Regions from separate parts of the Pseudomonas pergaminensis genome, predicted to be linked through region 2. Evidence: predicted binding sites of a transcription regulator. Region 2 holds the regulator's gene; each other region holds the start of a gene.

Region 1 (5,906 bases), 320 kb from region 2:
TTGCCCAGGCTGGCGTAGCTGTCGAGCAGGTTGAAGGAGCGGAACTCCACACGGCTCTTGATCGGCGCCTTGACCGCCCAACGCCCCGCCCCTTTCGGGTCGAAGTAGCGTTGCAGGCGTTCCTGGGACAAGCCACGACCCAGTGCCAGGCTGTCGTACTCGCCGGTCTTGCAGTTGGTGAGCATGGTGCCGGACAGGTCAGTGGCCACGATTTGCGCCCCAGCCTTCAACTGGCCCATGTTGGTCCGCTCGAACTCATCGATCGACATCGAAATCGAGTACGGTTCCTGCCCCGAGGAACAGGCCGCCGACCAGATGCGCAGGCGCTGGCCCGGGCTGGCCTTGATGGCTTCCGGGAGCACTTTGCTCTTGAGCACTTCAAACGGATAGGTGTCGCGAAACCACAGGGTTTCGTTGGTGGTCATGGCATCGACCACCATTTCCTTGAGCCCGCTGCGCGGCTGCCCCTGGATGCGCTGGACCAGCTCACCCAACGACTTGATGCCCTGCTGCTCCATCAGTTTGTTGAGACGGCTGGATACCAGGTACTGCTTGTTTTCACCGAGCAATATGCCACAGGCTTTTTCCAGGAAGACCCGGAACTGTTCGAAATCCAAATTACCCGTAGACAATGATACCGCCTCTTAAATCGTGTGACCGCCAGGGGGAAATCCCCCTAGCCGTGATCTGCTGCCTTGATCCGGTCGACAACCCGGGATGCGAGGTCATCAGGACGGAATTTGGCCAGGAAGTCATCGGCACCGACTTTCTTGACCATCGCCTGGTTGAATACACCCGACAACGAAGTATGCAGGATGATATGCAGTTTTTGCATGCGTGGATCGTTACGTATCTCGGCCGTGAGGGTGTAGCCGTCCATTTCCGGCATCTCGATGTCGGAGATCATCATCAAGAATTCTTCTTCCGGTTTCTTGCCGTCATCCACCAGCTTACGCAGGTAATCCAACGCCTGGCGACCATCATTGAGGGCCACCACTTCCACGCCGACGGTTTGCAGGCAACGGGTCACCTGTTTACGCGCCACCGAGGAGTCGTCCACCGTCAATACACGCAGGGAGATCGCCTTATGCGCGGTTTCGGCGTCTACCACACCCACGGAAATCGATTCCGAGGTCGGCGCCACTTCGGCAAGGATCTTCTCCACGTCGATGATTTCCACCAACTGGTTGTCGACCCGCGTCACCGCCGTGAGGTAGTGATCGCGACCGGTGCCCTTGGGCGGCGGATGGATCTCTTCCCAGTTCATGTTGACGATGCGCTCCACCGAGCGCACCAGGAAACCCTGGGTCTTGGTGTTGTATTCGGTGATGATCACGAACGGGTTCTCGCGGTCCTGCAAACCCGCGGAACCGGTGGCCAGGGCCAGGTCAAGAATCGGGATCGTCGCGCCACGGATGTTGGCAACGCCACACACCACCGGGCTGGACTTGGGCATGATCGTCAGCTTGGGGCATTGCAACACTTCCCGCACCTTGAACACGTTGATGCCATACAGCTGCTTGCCATCCAGGCGAAAAAGCAACAACTCCAGGCGATTCTGCCCTACCAGCTGTGTGCGCTGGTTTACTGAATCCATTACTCCTGCCATGCCCAGACTCCTACGCTAAAACCTTAAAGGGTGCGACGCGCACCCAACGCTAAACGGCACGGCCTTTGCTATTTATTGGTCATGGATATTAAAACGACAGTTTCCCGACGCCCCATCCTGACACGTTACCGCAGATCGCTCTGCGCAGCGTTGGCGTTGCTTGCCTTGGGCCTGGGCGCCACGGCCCGCGCAGACAACGTCACCTTGCCTGATCTACTTATCGGCGTCACCCAGGGCTTTCTTGAGTTCACTGTAGAAGATTATCTGGCGACCACCCAGACACCGGGCCGTTACGAAATCCAGGTCAACCAGCTGGACCCGCGCCTGCGCATGCCCATGTGCGACAAGGAATTGACAGCCACCCTGGAAAGCCCCGCCCAACCGATCGGCCGCGTGACGGTCAAGGTCCGCTGCGACGGCGCCTCGCCCTGGACGGTGTTCGTGCCAGCCCAAGTCAAATTGTTCCGCGATGTGGTGGTCGTTGCCCGCCCGCTCAAGCGCACCGGCATCATCGGTTTTGAGGACGTGGTGTTGCGCGAACGCGACATCAGCATGATCAGCCAGGGTTACCTGACGTCCCTCGATCAGGCCGTGGGGCAGAAACTGACCCGACCAGTGGTCACCGACCAGGTCATCACCCTGGTGCATTTGGAACAGGCGGAGGTGATCCGCAAGGGTGATCAGGTGGTGATTTCCGCCAGCAGCGGTGCGCTGCAGGTCAAAATGCCGGGGGAAGCGCTGTCCAACGGCGGCATGAGTGAGCAGATAAGGGTGAAGAACCTCAACTCCAACCGCGTGATCAAGGCACGGGTCACGGCACCTGGCCAGGTAGAGGTGGCTTTATAGAGCACTGGTATCGGGCGCCAGCTTTTCCTACACTGTCGACTGGATGTCGGCCTGTGCAGTTTATTGTCAATCGAGCCTAAAGTTTGTCCGGGTATGGCCGAAAACATGGCAAGCGTCCAAATACCCAGAGGTTTTTTCAATCATGGTCATCGATTTCAGTCGTTTGAATAACACCCCGACCACGTCGGCCCCTACGCGCACCACCGGCACCAAGGACAGCGTAGAAGCCAAGGCACAGCCACTGCCCGCCAAGGCAGAACAGGCCAGCGCCAGCCAGAGCGGGGAATCCGTACACCTGAGCAATGAGGCTCAACAGTTGCAGAAGGTCACTGACTCGCTGCGCGATCAACCAGTGGTCAATAAAGCCCGTGTGGCCGAATTGAAACAGGCAATCGCCGATGGCAGCTATAAAGTCGACAGCAACCGTGTAGCCAGCAAGCTGCTTAATTTCGAAGCCGAGCGCTAGGCTAAGGCCTGCGCCGGGCTTTTGGACGCTTAAACCCCAAGGCCAGCCATGCATCACGACGAAAATCTGCTTCAACTGATCATTGATGATCTCGCCCCGACCCAACAGCTGCTCGAGCTGCTCAGGGAAGAATCCCTGGCCCTCTATGGCCGGGACATGCCCCTGCTGGAAGAAATTCTGGCGCGCAAGCAGTCGCTGATTGTCCTGCTGGAACAGCACGGCAAAAAACGCAGCCAGATCCTCGTCAGCCTGGGCCTGCCCGCCGACCATGACGGATTGGCACAGCTGGCCAGCCATTCCTCGGTCGGCGATCAATTACTGGCCCAGAGCAAAGAACTCAATCAATTGCTCGCCCAGTGCCAGGAAGCCAACCTGCTCAACGGTCAGTCGATCCAGCTTCAGCAAGCTACGACCGCCAACCAGTTGCGTATACTTCACGGCGGAGAGCCTCCGGCGCTTTACAACGCTCAGGGCTCCACCTCACGCCTGGTCAAGCCAAGCACCCGCAGCCAAGCCTGACGCCGGATCACGGCGCGGCCTATCCAAGGCGCGTCACATACTGGCAGAATGCCTGCTCTTGCGTGTAGTCGTATTTTGTCTGGAGATGGAAGAACCGTGTTCAACGCCCTTAATGCGGAAGATGCCCCGCAGCCACCCAAGGTCCTCACCACCCCTCTGGAAATCGCCAGCACCTTGCGGATGCTGCAAGACAGCCATGACCCGCTGATCATTACCTTCCACGAACGTAGCCAGCGCTTCCAGAGCTACCTGGTGGACGTCAACCGGGACAGCGGCACCCTGGCCCTGGACGAAATGATCCCCCGCGACGGCGAACGCCACCTCGAAAATGGCGAACCCTTCCGCATCGAAGGCTTCCATGACGGCGTGCGCGTTGCCTGGGAAAGCAACGGCGGCATGAGCATCAGCGAAAAGGACGGCCACCGTATCTACACCGGCAGCCTGCCCGACGAAGTGGTTTACCACCAGCGCCGCAACGCCTTTCGCGCCGCCTTGAAGCTGGCCCAATTGGTCAATATCGAGCTGGGTGGCGAGAAGCTCAAGGCGCCCATCAGCGGCAAGCTGCTGGATATTTCCGCTACCGGCTGCAAATTGCGCTTTGAAGGGGACATCTCCGAGCGCCTGCAACTGGGCCAGGTGTATGACCGCTTCATCGCCGCCCTGCCCTTTGGCAGCATGACCACCTCGGTCGAGTTGCGTTACCTGCACTTCGAAGAGAAGATCAACACCACGTTTGCCGGCGTGCGCTTCCACAATATGAGTGGCTTGGTGCAGCGCCAGGTCGAACGCTTTGTGTACCAACTGCAACGCGAAGCGCGGCGCTTCGACAAAGACGACGATTTTTAAACTTAAAGATCGCGGCAAAAAAAACGGGCAGCCCCTAAAGGGGTCTGCCCGTTTTTGCTGTCAGGGGCGCGCCCTGCTCAGGTCATGAGGGTGGTCGTCCGGCCCCAGGGGTTCAGGCGGCCCCTCAAAGGGCGGCTCATCCACGGGCGGAGTCGGGTCCGCTTCCGGCTCCGGGACGGCGGTTTGCATCTGGTCCTGCACCACCTGCTCATCCACACGCGGGTCCAATGCGGCCACCAGCGGCGAGCTGGACATGCTGTCGGGCATCGCGACGTGATGCAGCGGTGCATCGTCCACCTGATGCAGGTTGGTCACGGCTTTCGGCCGGATACGCCACACCAGGATCAACGCGCACAGGCTGAAAAACGCATACAGCATGTGGCTGCCGAACATCTTCATCACCACACCTGCCAGCAACGGCCCGACACTCGCGCCGACGCCATAGGTCACCAGCAGCATCGCCGTTAGCGACACGCGGCGGTCACCTTCTACATGGTCGTTGGAGAACGCCACCGCCAGTGGATACAGGCAGAATTGCACCAGCGAACACAGGAAGCCCGCCACGAACAACACTTCAAGCGGCACCTGGGTCATTATCGCCAACGGTAAAGCAGCCACCGCCAGGCACAGGGCAAAACAACGGATCAGCAGCGCACGGTCATAACGGTCCGACAACCAGCCCAACGGCCACTGCACCAACAGGCCGGCGAAAATGCAGCTACCCATGAACAGACCCACCTGCTCGGTGGTCAGGCCTTGCTGGGAGGCATAGAGCGGCGCCAAGCCGTAGAAAGAGCCCACGATCACACCCGCCCCAAGTACCGTACTCAACGACTGCGGTACGCGCTTGATAAAGAAGCGTGGCTCCATCGGCGCAGGGTGCAGGGGAGCCGGGTGAATACGGCGAGTCATGGCCACCGGCACCAGGCACAGCGCAAAGCACAGCGCGACCAGCATCAGCAATTCCAGGCCGAGCTGAGGGTGCATGACCAGAATCAATTGGCCGAGGACCAAGCCCAGGTAAGACGCGATCATATAGCCGCTGAATACCACGCCGCGCTGCTTGGCGTCCGCCTGCTCATTGAGCCAGCTCTCGATGACCATGTACTGGCACATCATCCCCAGGCCCACGATCATCCGCAGCACGATCCAGGCCGGCAGCCAGTCGATCAGGCCATGGCCCAGCACGGCCGCACCGACAATGCCGGCACAGGTTGCATAGGCCCGAATATGCCCGACCCGGGCGATCAGGCGGTGCCCGATCTTGCCACCCAGTACCAGGCCAAAATAGTTGGCCGCCATCAGCGCACCCACCCACAGGCTGTCGACATGGTCGGCCGCCAGGCGCAAGGCCAGGTAAGTACTGAGCAGGCCGGAGCCGATCAGCATCATCAAGGAGGCGAAATAAAGGGCTCGAAAAGATTTCCAGATCTGGCGCATCGGCGTTCCGAGCGGCTCCTTGCAGTGAGAGACAGGCCTATCGGCATGATAGTCCGGGGTGACGGAGTCCGGACAGCCGGTAGGGGCTGTTTCCGGGGATTATTTTGCTTACGGACTCAGACGCTGTCCGGTGGCTTGCTGGATACACGAATTGCGAGAAATACACCACGTACGTGCTGT
Region 2 (5,906 bases):
GTGGTGTTCGCGATCCTGATGATCATCAACTTTGTGGTGGTCACCAAAGGCGCCGGGCGCATCTCCGAAGTGAGCGCGCGTTTTACCCTCGACGCGATGCCCGGCAAACAGATGGCCATCGACGCCGACCTCAACGCCGGCCTGATCGACCAGAACCAAGCCAAATCCCGTCGCCTGGAAGTCGCCCAGGAGGCTGAGTTCTACGGTTCCATGGACGGTGCCAGCAAATTTGTGCGCGGTGACGCCATCGCCGGCCTGCTCATTCTGTTCATCAACCTTATCGGCGGCATGGCCGTGGGGATCTTCCAGCACGGCATGACCTTCGGCGATGCGGGCAAGGTGTACGCGCTGCTGACCATCGGTGACGGTTTAGTGGCGCAATTGCCATCACTGTTGTTATCCACAGCTGCGGCGATCATGGTGACCCGTGCGTCGGGCTCCGAAGACATGGGCAAGCAGATCAGCCGGCAGATGTTTGCCTCGCCCAAGGCCCTGGCCGTGGCGGCAGGCATCATGGCGATCATGGGGATCGTGCCGGGCATGCCTCACGTGTCGTTCCTGAGCATGGCGGCCATGGCGGCTGGCGGTGCCTACCTGTTCTGGAAAAAGCAGAATGCGGTCAAGGTCCAGGCCCAGCAAGAGATCGCGCGTCAGCAGGAACTGCTGCCATCCCCGGCCCGCGCCCAGGAAACCAAGGAGCTGGGCTGGGACGACGTGACCCCGATCGACATGATCGGCCTGGAAGTCGGCTACCGCCTCATCCCGCTGGTGGACCGCAACCAGGGCGGCCAATTGCTCGCGCGGATCAAGGGCGTGCGCAAGAAACTGTCCCAGGACCTGGGCTTCTTGATGCCCACGGTGCATATCCGCGACAACCTCGACCTGGCCCCGAGCGCCTACCGCCTGACCCTGATGGGCGTGATCCTGGCCGAAGCCGAGATCTACCCGGACCGCGAACTGGCGATCAACCCGGGGCAGGTGTTCGGTAGCCTCAACGGCATCACCGCCAAAGATCCGGCTTTTGGCCTGGACGCGGTATGGATAGAAATCAGCCAGCGCAGCCAGGCACAGTCCCTGGGTTACACCGTGGTGGACGCCAGCACGGTGGTCGCCACCCACCTCAACCAGATCCTGTACAAGCACTCCCACGAGCTGATCGGCCACGAGGAAGTCCAGCAATTGATGGGTTTGCTCGGCAAAGCTTCGCCAAAACTCGCCGAAGAACTGGTGCCGGGCATCCTGTCGCTGTCGCAATTGCTCAAGGTGTTGCAGGCGCTGCTGGCCGAACAGGTGCCGGTACGCGACATTCGCAGCATTGCAGAGGCCATCGCCAACAATGCCGCCAAGAGTCAAGATACTGCCGCCCTGGTGGCTGCGGTGCGCGTCGGATTGTCGCGTGCAATCGTCCAAAGCATTGTAGGGCTTGACTCCGAGCTGCCTGTGATCACCTTGGAACCAAGGTTGGAACAAATATTGCTCAATAGTATTCAGAAGGCAGGACAAGGCCAGGAAGAGGGCGTTCTGCTGGAGCCAAGCATGGCTGAGAAACTGCAGCGTTCGTTGATTGACGCCGCACAGCGCCAGGAAATGCAGGGCCAGCCGGTGATACTGCTGGTGGCCGGCCCGGTCAGGGCGATGTTGTCGCGGTTTGGACGCTTGGCAGTACCGAATTTGCACGTTTTGGCTTATCAGGAAATTCCTGACAACAAGCAAGTGACTATCGTCGCGACAGTAGGGCCCAACGGCTGAGGGTAGTGGGTTATGCAAGTTAAGCGTTTTTTCGCCGCCGATATGCGTCAGGCCATGAAACTGGTTCGTGATGAGCTGGGCGCCGACGCCGCGATTATCGGAAACCGTCGTATTGCCGGCGGTGTCGAGCTGACGGCTGCCCTGGACTACACACCCCAGGCCCTGGCGCCGCGCGTGCCGAACATGGAGCTCGAAGACGAGCTGCGCAAGACCGCTTCGCGGATTGTCTCGGCCCAGGCTGAACTGAGCATGCGCGGCGACAGCGATGCCACCACCAACCGCCAATTGTTCGCCGGCTTGCCGCTGACCGCTGCCGAGCCGCTGGTCGAGCCCACCTTCAAAGAACCGCCGCGTCCTGCTGCGCCTGCTCCGGCGCCTGCGGTTGACCAGCGCGTGTTTGATTCGATGCGCTTTGAACTCAACGGCCTGCGCGAACTGCTTGAAGTGCAGCTTGGCTCGCTGGCCTGGACCCAACTGCAAGGCAGCAAGCCGCAGCAGGCCAACCTGTGGCGTCGTTTGCAACGTATCGGCCTGTCTGGCCCGTTGTCTCGCGACCTGCTGGCCCTGACCACTGAAATCGAAGAGCCTCGCCAAGCCTGGCGCATGTTGCTGGCCCACTTGGCGCGGATGATCGTCACCCCGGAAATCGAACCCTTGGAAGAGGGTGGTGTGATCGCCATGGTCGGCCCTGCCGGCATGGGCAAGACCACCACCCTGGCCAAGTTGGCGGCTCGTTACGTGCTCAAGTACGGCGCTCAGAATATCGCGCTGGTGAGCATGGACAGCTACCGTATTGGTGCCCAGGAGCAGCTCAAGACCCTGGGCCGGATCCTCAATGTGTCGGTGACCCATGTCGACCCGGGCCAGTCCCTGGCCAACGCCCTGGACCCCTTGCTGCGCAAGCGCGTGGTGCTGATCGACACTGCCGGCCTGCAAGCCAGCGACCCGGCATTGCGCATGCAGTTGGAAAGCCTGGCGGGGCGTGGCATCAAGTCGAAAAATTACCTGGTGCTTGCAACCACCAGCCAGAAACAGGTTCTTACCGCTGCGTATCATAGTTACAAGCGTTGTGGCCTGGCCGGTTGCATCCTCACCAAGCTCGATGAAACCGCGAGCCTGGGCGAGGTGCTGAGCCTGGCCATCAGTCATGAATTGCCGGTCGCCTACCTGACCGACGGGCCGCGGATCCCGGATGATTTGCATCTGCCGCGCCGTCATCAGTTGGTCAGCCGTGCAGTCAGCGTGCAAATGCAAGAAGAGCCTAGCGAGGAAGCGATGGCCGATATGTTCGCCGACCTTTACCACAACCCGGCAAAGCGGGTGGGTTGAGTCAGGATGAACACCGTGAAATGTATCTACATCGATGGTCTGCAAGCGATTCACGCGGCCAAGCCATGTAGCCTGCGTCTAAGCAAGACAAGGTAAAGAAATAAAATGGGCAGCATGCATCCCGTACAGGTGATCGCGGTGACCGGCGGCAAAGGTGGCGTCGGGAAAACTAACGTGTCAGTGAATTTGTCCCTGGCCCTGGCAGAGCTTGGCCGTCGCGTCATGCTGCTGGATGCTGACCTGGGCTTGGCGAACGTGGACGTTCTGCTGGGGCTGACACCCAAACACACCCTTGCCGATGTGATCGAGGGCCGCTGCGAGCTGCGCGATGTGCTGCTGCAGGGCCCCGGTGGCATCCGCATCGTGCCGGCTGCCTCGGGCACCCAGAGCATGGTGCACCTGAGCCCGGCGCAGCATGCCGGCCTCATCCAGGCTTTCAGTGATATCGGCGACAACCTCGACGTGCTGGTGATCGACACCGCCGCTGGGATCGGCGAGTCCGTGGTCAGCTTCGTGCGTGCTGCACAGGAAGTGTTGCTGGTGGTCTGCGACGAACCCACCTCGATCACCGACGCCTATGCCCTGATCAAACTGCTTAACCGTGACTACGGCATGAACCGCTTCCGCGTCCTGGCCAACATGGCCCAGAGCCCGCAGGAAGGGCGCAATCTGTTCGCCAAGTTGACCAAGGTCACGGATCGCTTCCTCGATGTCGCCTTACAATACGTCGGCGCAGTTCCCTACGACGAGTGTGTGCGCAAGGCTGTGCAAAAGCAGCGTGCAGTCTACGAAGCGTTCCCTCGTTCCAAATGCGCATTGGCGTTCAAGGCTATTGCCCAGAAGGTCGATACCTGGCCGTTGCCCGCCAACCCTCGGGGGCATCTGGAGTTTTTCGTCGAGCGATTGGTGCATCAGACGAGCGCAGGACCCGTGCTATGACAGCGACCGGCTACAACGCGTACAAGAAGTCTGCCCGTGACAGCCAGGGCGAATTGATCGAGCGCTACGCGCCCCTGGTCAAGCGTATCGCCTATCACTTGCTGGCACGCCTGCCCGCCAGCGTCCAGGTCGAAGACCTGATCCAGGCGGGCATGATCGGCCTGCTCGAAGTGTCGACCAAATACGACGCGAGCAAGGGGGCGAGTTTCGAGACGTACGCGGGTATCCGCATACGTGGCGCGATGCTCGATGAAGTGCGCAAAGGTGACTGGGCGCCGCGTTCGGTGCATCGCAATACGCGCATGGTCAGTGACGCAATTCGCGCAATTGAAGCAAAAACCGGTCGCGACGCTAAAGATCACGAAGTTGCGGCCGAACTCCAATTGAGTCTCGACGATTACTACGGGATTTTGAACGATACCTTGGGCAGCCGCCTGTTCAGTTTCGACGACCTCTTGCAGGACGGCGAACACGAAGGGCTGCACGAGGACGGCGCGAGCGCTCATATGGAGCCATCGCGTGACCTGGAAGATGAGCGTTTCCAGGGGGCGTTGGCGGACGCGATTGCCAATTTGCCGGAGCGTGAGCGACTGGTGTTGGCGCTGTACTACGACGAAGAGCTGAACCTCAAGGAAATCGGTGAGGTCCTGGGGGTCAGCGAATCGCGGGTCAGCCAGTTGCACAGCCAGTGCGCAGCCCGCTTGCGGGGGCGTTTGGGAGAGTGGCGAGCGCGCTGACAGGCAGTGTGGGGACACTGTAGACGATACCGCGAGGGCAAGCAGCCTTCGCGGGTTCGACCCGTGGTGCCCCCGGCAGTCCTTTTTGTGTAATGCCTGTTGATTGAAATGGCGCGTCCAGGTGCTGGGCGCGTTTAAGACTGCTTGGAGGTCGAATTGGACAAGAACATGAAAATCCTCATCGTTGATGACTTCTCAACGATGCGGCGGATCATAAAAAACCTGTTGCGTGACCTTGGGTTCACTAACACGGTCGAGGCGGATGACGGCATTACGGCGATTCCGATCCTCAACAGCGGGAGCATCGACTTTCTGGTAACGGACTGGAACATGCCGGGCATGACCGGCATCGACTTGCTGCGCCACGTGCGCGCTGACGAAAAGCTGCGCAGCCTGCCTGTGCTGATGGTGACCGCCGAAGCCAAGCGTGAGCAGATCATCGAAGCCGCCCAAGCCGGGGTTAACGGTTACGTGGTCAAGCCATTCACTGCCTTGGCCTTGAAAGAGAAGATCGAAAAAATCTTCGAACGCATCCACGGCTAATGCCATCGCGGGGGAGCTATGGAGCATAAAGAAACGTCACAGGGAGACTTCGAGTCGACCCTGAAAAAGCATGCTCATCAGTTGGTCGACAGCCTTGAGAAAGGCCAGTTCGGCGACGCGGTGCAGTTAATCCATGAGCTCAACCAGACCCGTGACCGCGGCCTGTACCAGGAAGTGGGCAAGCTCACACGCGAGCTGCACAGTGCGATCGTCAATTTCCAGATTGACCCGCATATGCCCCAGGCCGAAGAAATTTCGCAAATCACTGATGCCACCGAACGCCTGTCCTACGTGGTCAGGCTGACTGAGGCGGCGGCCAACCGCACCATGGACCTGGTGGAAAACGCCACGCCTCTGGTCAACGGCATGGCCAATGAAGCCCAGGCCCTCAGCGTTGACTGGGGCCGCTTCATGCGCCGGGAAGTGGGGGCTGAAGAGTTTCGTGAATTGGCGCGTCGGGTCGATGGGTTCTTGTCACGCAGCGAGCAGGAAAACCGCACGGTTTCCAGCAACCTCAACGACATTCTGCTCGCCCAGGATTACCAGGACCTCACCGGCCAGGTGATCAAGCGTGTGACCCAGTTGGTCACCGAAGTGGAAAGCAACTTG
Region 3 (5,906 bases), 1.2 Mb from region 2:
TGGCAACGGACATACAATCCTCCATGGCGGTAAGGGCAACGACCAATTGGTAGGGTTTGACCGAACGACTTTTTATACCGGCAAAGGTAAAAACCAGATCATCAACAATAGGCGTGGCGATCGGATATACGCAAAAGCGGGTGATGCCTACGACGCCTCCCAAGGCTCCGCATTTACCAAGGTGAAGACCAGCAACGCCGGTGACGAAGGCTTTAGCGTCGTTGGTCGCCCTAAGTTCAAGCAGCGTGTCGCCGATGATTTCGAGTTCTTGCGCAGTTCGCCTACCGGGCAAAAGATGCTTGAGGACATGGACAGGGAAGCTGCCAACGCTGGAGGAAAAGTCACGGTCCGAGAAGAACGCGAAAACGGCAACAGCTACCTTTTTGGCAGCTCGGAACTGGATAAGCTGCGACACGACAGAGACAGCAAGGTCGAGCGTGATGACCCAAGACGCGGCAGAGTTTATGACGGCCAGCCCGGAGCCCGCGCCGATAAGGGGGTATTGAATTACGATCCGATGGATCTGGGTGACCCTAGAAAAGACACGCTTGAGCCTCCCATCGTCGGTTTAATCCACGAAATGGGGCATGCCTACAATGGCGCGACAGGAACCAACCTACCAGGCCGGACCCTGGAGCACTCACCGTCGGAACCAGCGTTTTCAAGTCAGATTCCCAACACCGAGTTTCAAGTGGTCGGTTTGCCGAGCAGCGCGCAACCCTATGACTTCGATAACGATCCTACTACCCCGCCCACCGCCACCAACCCCGAGCACTTTACGGAAAATGGCATGCTCCGGGAACTGGGGCTGCCTGAGCGCAAGAGTTACCTTTCTTAAACACCTTGCTTATGCGCGCCGGACTCACGTCTGGCGTTGCAATGGGCTGTCCGGATGGGTGCACACCTCCACCAGCCAATCGATAAACACCCGCACCCGCTGGGACAGTTGGCGATGGGGTGGGTACAACGCAGTGAGCGCCATGGCGGGAGGTGCAAGACGTGGCAGCACTTCCACCAACGTGCCTTGGGCCAGTTGCCGCGTGGCGTGATAGTACGGCGCCTGAATCAAGCCATAGCCGGCTTCACACGCGGCGAAATAACCGTCGGAGCTGCTGACCGCGATTACCTTCTCCAGGTTTATCTCGCGCAATTCACTGCCCACCTGGAACTCCAGGCCAAAGCGTTTGCCGCTGGTACGGGAGACATACTCGACCATCCGATGGCCAGCCAGGTCGTCCAGCGTTTCGGGCACGCCGAAGCGTTCGAGGTAATCACGGCTGGCCAGGGTCACCTGGTTCATCATCGCCAATGGCCGGGCTACCAGCGACTCATCGAGTGCCTGACCGCCGCGCAGCACACAGTCCACACCCTCGCGAATCAGGTCTACCGTGCGATCATTCAGGCTGATCTCTAAATCAATCTGGGGGTAACGCGCCGTGAATGTCGGCAAGGCCGGAATCACGATCAAGCGCCCGATGCCCGAGGGCATATCAATGCTCAAGGTGCCACGCGGGTTCTGGCGTTGCGTAGAAAACACCGCCTCGGTTTCCTCAAGGTCCGACAGTAATTGCACACAGCGCTGGTAGTACGCTGCGCCATCCAGTGTCGGGCTGACTTGCCGCGTGGTGCGCTGCAACAGTTGCACGCCCAGGTGCGCTTCCAATTGCTTGATCAACACCGTGACCGAGGCGCGCGGCAGTTGCAGGCTGTCAGCGGCTTTGGCAAAGCCACGCAACTCGACGATCCGTGTGAACACGCGCATCGCGTTGAAACGGTCCAAGGGCGATTTCCTCAGTTGGATTATTTAGAAAATACGAACAGTAATACTGCTTTTAGCTGGTTTATCTCGATTGTGTCGAGCGTGACAATGAAGGCCTTCCCACTCCAGGAGCTGAACCCATGCACACTCGTCAACTCGGCACACACGGTCCACGCGTCTCAGCCATCGGCCTCGGCTGCATGGGCATGAGCGATTTCTATACGCCCGGCAGCGACACCCGCGAGGCCATCGCCACCTTGCACCGCGCGCTGGAGCTGGGCGTCAACTTCCTCGACACCGCCGACATTTATGGCCCGCACACCAACGAACAACTGATCGGCCAAGCCATCGCCGGCAAACGTGACCAGGTGTTCCTGGCGAGCAAGTTCGGTATCGTGCGCGACCCGGCCAACCCTGCCTTGCGCGGCGTAAACGGTCGCCCTGAATACATCCGCAACGCCATCGACGGCACCCTGCGCCGCCTGGGGGTAGAGACCCTGGACCTTTACTACCAGCACCGTATCGACCCGCAGGTCGCTATCGAAGAAACCGTTGGCGCCATGGCCGAGTTGGTGCACCAGGGTAAAGTGCGTTACCTGGGCCTCAGCGAAGCCTCCGCCGCCACTCTGGAGCGTGCCCATCGGGTGCACCCGATCAGCGCCCTGCAAAGCGAGTACTCCCTGTGGAGCCGCGACCAGGAACACAACGGCTGCCTCGCCACCTGCCAGCGCCTGGGCATCTCCTTTGTGCCCTACAGCCCGCTGGGCCGTGGCTTCCTGACCGGCGCGCTGAAAAACCCAGACGATTTCGGAGCCGACGACTACCGGCGCTTCAGCCCGCGCTTCCAGGGCGAAAACTTCGACAAGAACCTGGCGTTGGTGAAGCAGGTGCAAGCGCTGGCAGCCGACAAAGGCGTGAGTGCCGGGCAACTGGCGCTGGCCTGGGTGCTGGCGCAAGGCGACTTCATCATTCCGATCCCGGGTACCAAGCAGCGCAAATACCTGGAAGAAAACGTGGCAGCGCTATCGATCCACCTCAGCCCGGCTGAGTTGGCGGCACTGGAGGCGATCTTCCCGGCCGAGGCCACCGCCGGCCTGCGCTACCCCGAGGCGGTGATGGCCATGCTGGATATCTGAGTCAACAGAGCGCCCTCACCCGGCGCTCTTTTTTCTTGTACGAACGTACCTAAAGCTCCGCTTGCTCAAGCCGATAGCCCTACGAAGCTCTAAAAAAGCCGCGTCGATAATAAACGCTTCGTAAGGACGACCCCATGCCCCCACTGCGCTCCATCCAAGCCCGCTATACCCTGTTCCTGGTGCTGTTCGTCCTGGTGTTATTTGTGTTGACGGTGGTGGGTATCGGCCAGTTGGTCGCCCCCACGCTGCGCCACACCGAAGAACAGGTGGTGCTCAACCGCATCGCCGAAGTGGCCGAACAGATCCAGGGCGAACTGAACAAGGTTCAGTCCCAGCAACGCACCATCACCCAGACCATCCCCTTGCTCGACAGCGATGCCATCGACAAAGTCCTGCCGGGCCTGGTCGATCAATATGGCGAACTGAAAGTCTTCGGTGGCGGGATTTGGCCGCTGCCCAACCAGCGCACACCGGGGCGCAACAAGCACAGCACGTTCTGGCACCGTGACGCGTCGGGCGAGCTGGCGGTTAATACCTTCTGGAACAGCGACCCTGCACCCAACTATTACGACCAGAGCTGGTACAAGGGCGGCCTCGCCTCACCGCGCGGTCAATGCGCCTGGGCCGCCGCCTACAAGGACGACGCCAGCCAGGAGCCACGCACTAACTGCGCCATGGCCATCCAGCGCGACGGCGTGCCCTATGGTGTCGCCACCATCGACGTGACCCTGGGCTTCTTTAATGACCTGGTGGCCAGCAAAGAAAAAGACATCGGCGGGCAAATGCTGATCGTCGAAGGTGACGGCAAAATCATCAGCAACAGCTCGCGCATCAGCGGCCCGGTGGTGTTGAAGAACATCAGCGAACTCACCGGCAGCTCGGCGTTCGCCGGCCAGGTCAGCAAAGCCCTGGCCCACCGCGACCAGGCGCTGCAACGCAGTGAGTTCGACAACCTGGGTGTGGCCAGCACCTTCTACATGCGCCCCATCGAAGGCACGCCGTGGTTCCTCGCCACTGCCCTGCCCACCTCGCTGATCACCGCCCAGCGCGATGACGTGCTCGGCACCCTGGCCTTGCTGCAAATCCCGATGGTGTTGCTGCTGGTGCTGCTCGCGGTGTATGCGATCCGCCAACTGGTGCAGCGCATGAAGTCGCTGAAAACCAATATCGACGCGCTGTCGGCCGGCGATGCCGACCTGACCCGACGTATCACCATCCGCGCCGAAGACGAACTGGGCGCTATTGGTCACTCGGTCAACCGTTTTATCGTCTACCTGCAGAACATGATCGGCGAAGTCACCCAAGCCACCGGTGCCATGTCGTCGAGCCTTGAGCAACTGCAACGCACCTCGGCGCACACCAACCAGATCCTGGTACGGCATGCTTCGGAGACCGATCAGACGGTTACCGCCATCACCGAAATGAGCTCCACCGCCGACACCGTGGCGCAAAACGCCGCTGAAACCGCCGCGTTCACCCAGCGCGCCAATGAGCACGCCGACCGTTCCCGCGTGGTCGTGGGCGAAGCGTCCAATAGCGTCAGTGCCTTGATCGGCGAAGTGTCGAGCGCCACCCACAGCGTGGAAAACATGCGCCAGGACGCGGCGCGCATCACCGAAACCCTCGGCGTGATCGGCGCGATTGCCGGCCAGACCAACCTGCTGGCCCTCAACGCCGCGATCGAAGCCGCGCGTGCCGGCGAGCAAGGCCGTGGGTTTGCGGTGGTTGCCGATGAAGTCCGCGCGCTTGCGGCACGCACCCAGGCCAGCACCTCGCAGATCAACGAGATGCTGACGCGCCTGACCGCCGGGGTCAGTTCTTCGGTCGCGGCCATGGAAAACACCCAGGCCAGTTGCCAGTCGGCGGCGGATGCCACGGCGCGGGTGAACACCGGGCTGGATGAGATGGCCGGCTCCGTCAGCCATATCAACAACCTCAGCACCCAGATCGCCACGGCCGCCGAGCAACAGAGCGCGGTGACCGAGGAGATCAACCGCAGCATGGTGCAGATCCGACAAATGGTCGAAGAGCTGGTACAGAGCGGCCACGCCACTGAAACCAATACCCAAAGCCTGCTGGATGCGAATGGCCGGGTGATTGCCTTGATGGGTCGATTCAAGGTGCGGTGATAAACGGCTGAAACACTCCCGTGCAATGTGCGGGAGTGGGACTATTCTGACAGTTCGAAGTGCTTAGAACTGCCACACAGGAGGTGTGCCATGCGCGCAGCCGAGCAATCGGTCCGCTTGGAGCGGATCAGTCAGGAACGCTTTATCCAAGCCCCTATCGACGCCGTTTACGACTACGTGACCCAGCCGGATCGCTGGCACGAATGGCACCCCACCTCCCTCAGCGCCGACACCGGCACCACTGGCTCACTCCCGGCAGGCGCACGTTTTACCGAGTTCATCGACCTGCTCGGTGTGCGTGTCCCCATGAGTTACCGCGTACAAATCGCCCGACGCCCCGGCGAGTTCAAGACCGTGTTCACCTCCCTGGCCGTCGACGGCTCGATTCACTACTTCCTGTTGCCCCATCAGGGCGGCACGCTGTTCAAGCGCGTGTTGACCTATGAAACCGAGCTGCAACTGGCCACCTTGCATGAACGCATGATCGAACTGTCGGCGATTGCCCTCGGCCAGCTCAAGCACCGCCTGGAAAACCCGCCCTTCGTATAATCTTGAAACATTACCGCGCCACCCGCTGACCTGTGGGAGCTGGCTTGCCTGCGATGACGTCGTCATGATCGCCGCCATCCCAACGGCCCCCTCCCGCACGCGAGATCCTATGAAAACCACATTGCGCCTGGTCCTGCTGTCAGCCCTGTTCACCACCTCCCTGGCGCAAGCCGCCGAGTTGATCCCTATCGACGTGCACCGTGATGCCAACTGCGGCTGCTGCAAAAAGTGGATCAGCCATCTGGAAAGCAACGGTTTCAAGGTCAATGACCACGTCGAAGCCGACATGAGCGCCGTCAAGCAACGCCTGGGCGTGGCGCCACGCCTGGGCTC

The links. Region 2 encodes FliA, which starts transcription of late flagellar genes. Its sites were predicted from a motif close to CTAAAGTTTNNNNNNNNNNNGCCGNTAA; they were not measured.
Region 1: the regulator FliA is predicted to act here: its motif matches at 2,532-2,559, upstream of flgM (flagellar biosynthesis anti-sigma factor FlgM).
Region 3: the regulator FliA is predicted to act here: its motif matches at 2,945-2,972, upstream of KUA23_RS16100 (methyl-accepting chemotaxis protein).

Annotation. Positions count from the first base shown of each region.
Region 1 covers NZ_CP078013.2:5,104,120-5,110,025, forward strand. Annotated here, with positions in the region: gene cheR (protein-glutamate O-methyltransferase CheR) at 1-632, opposite strand, end outside; gene KUA23_RS23120 (chemotaxis protein CheV) at 677-1,609, opposite strand; gene flgA (flagellar basal body P-ring formation chaperone FlgA) at 1,691-2,455, shown strand; gene flgM (flagellar biosynthesis anti-sigma factor FlgM) at 2,598-2,921, shown strand; gene KUA23_RS23135 (flagella synthesis protein FlgN) at 2,970-3,440, shown strand; gene KUA23_RS23140 (flagellar brake protein) at 3,537-4,286, shown strand; gene KUA23_RS23145 (MFS transporter) at 4,347-5,726, opposite strand.
Region 2 covers NZ_CP078013.2:4,780,854-4,786,759, reverse strand. Annotated here, with positions in the region: gene flhA (flagellar biosynthesis protein FlhA) at 1-1,749, shown strand, start outside; gene flhF (flagellar biosynthesis GTPase FlhF) at 1,762-3,078, shown strand; gene fleN (flagellar synthesis regulator FleN) at 3,184-4,017, shown strand; gene fliA (RNA polymerase sigma factor FliA) at 4,014-4,754, shown strand; gene KUA23_RS21580 (chemotaxis response regulator CheY) at 4,923-5,297, shown strand; gene KUA23_RS21575 (protein phosphatase CheZ) at 5,316-5,906, shown strand, end outside.
Region 3 covers NZ_CP078013.2:3,559,046-3,564,951, forward strand. Annotated here, with positions in the region: gene KUA23_RS16085 (M91 family zinc metallopeptidase) at 1-838, shown strand, start outside; gene KUA23_RS16090 (LysR family transcriptional regulator) at 863-1,780, opposite strand; gene KUA23_RS16095 (aldo/keto reductase) at 1,900-2,895, shown strand; gene KUA23_RS16100 (methyl-accepting chemotaxis protein) at 3,030-5,024, shown strand; gene KUA23_RS16105 (SRPBCC family protein) at 5,115-5,573, shown strand; gene KUA23_RS16110 (DUF411 domain-containing protein) at 5,683-5,906, shown strand, end outside.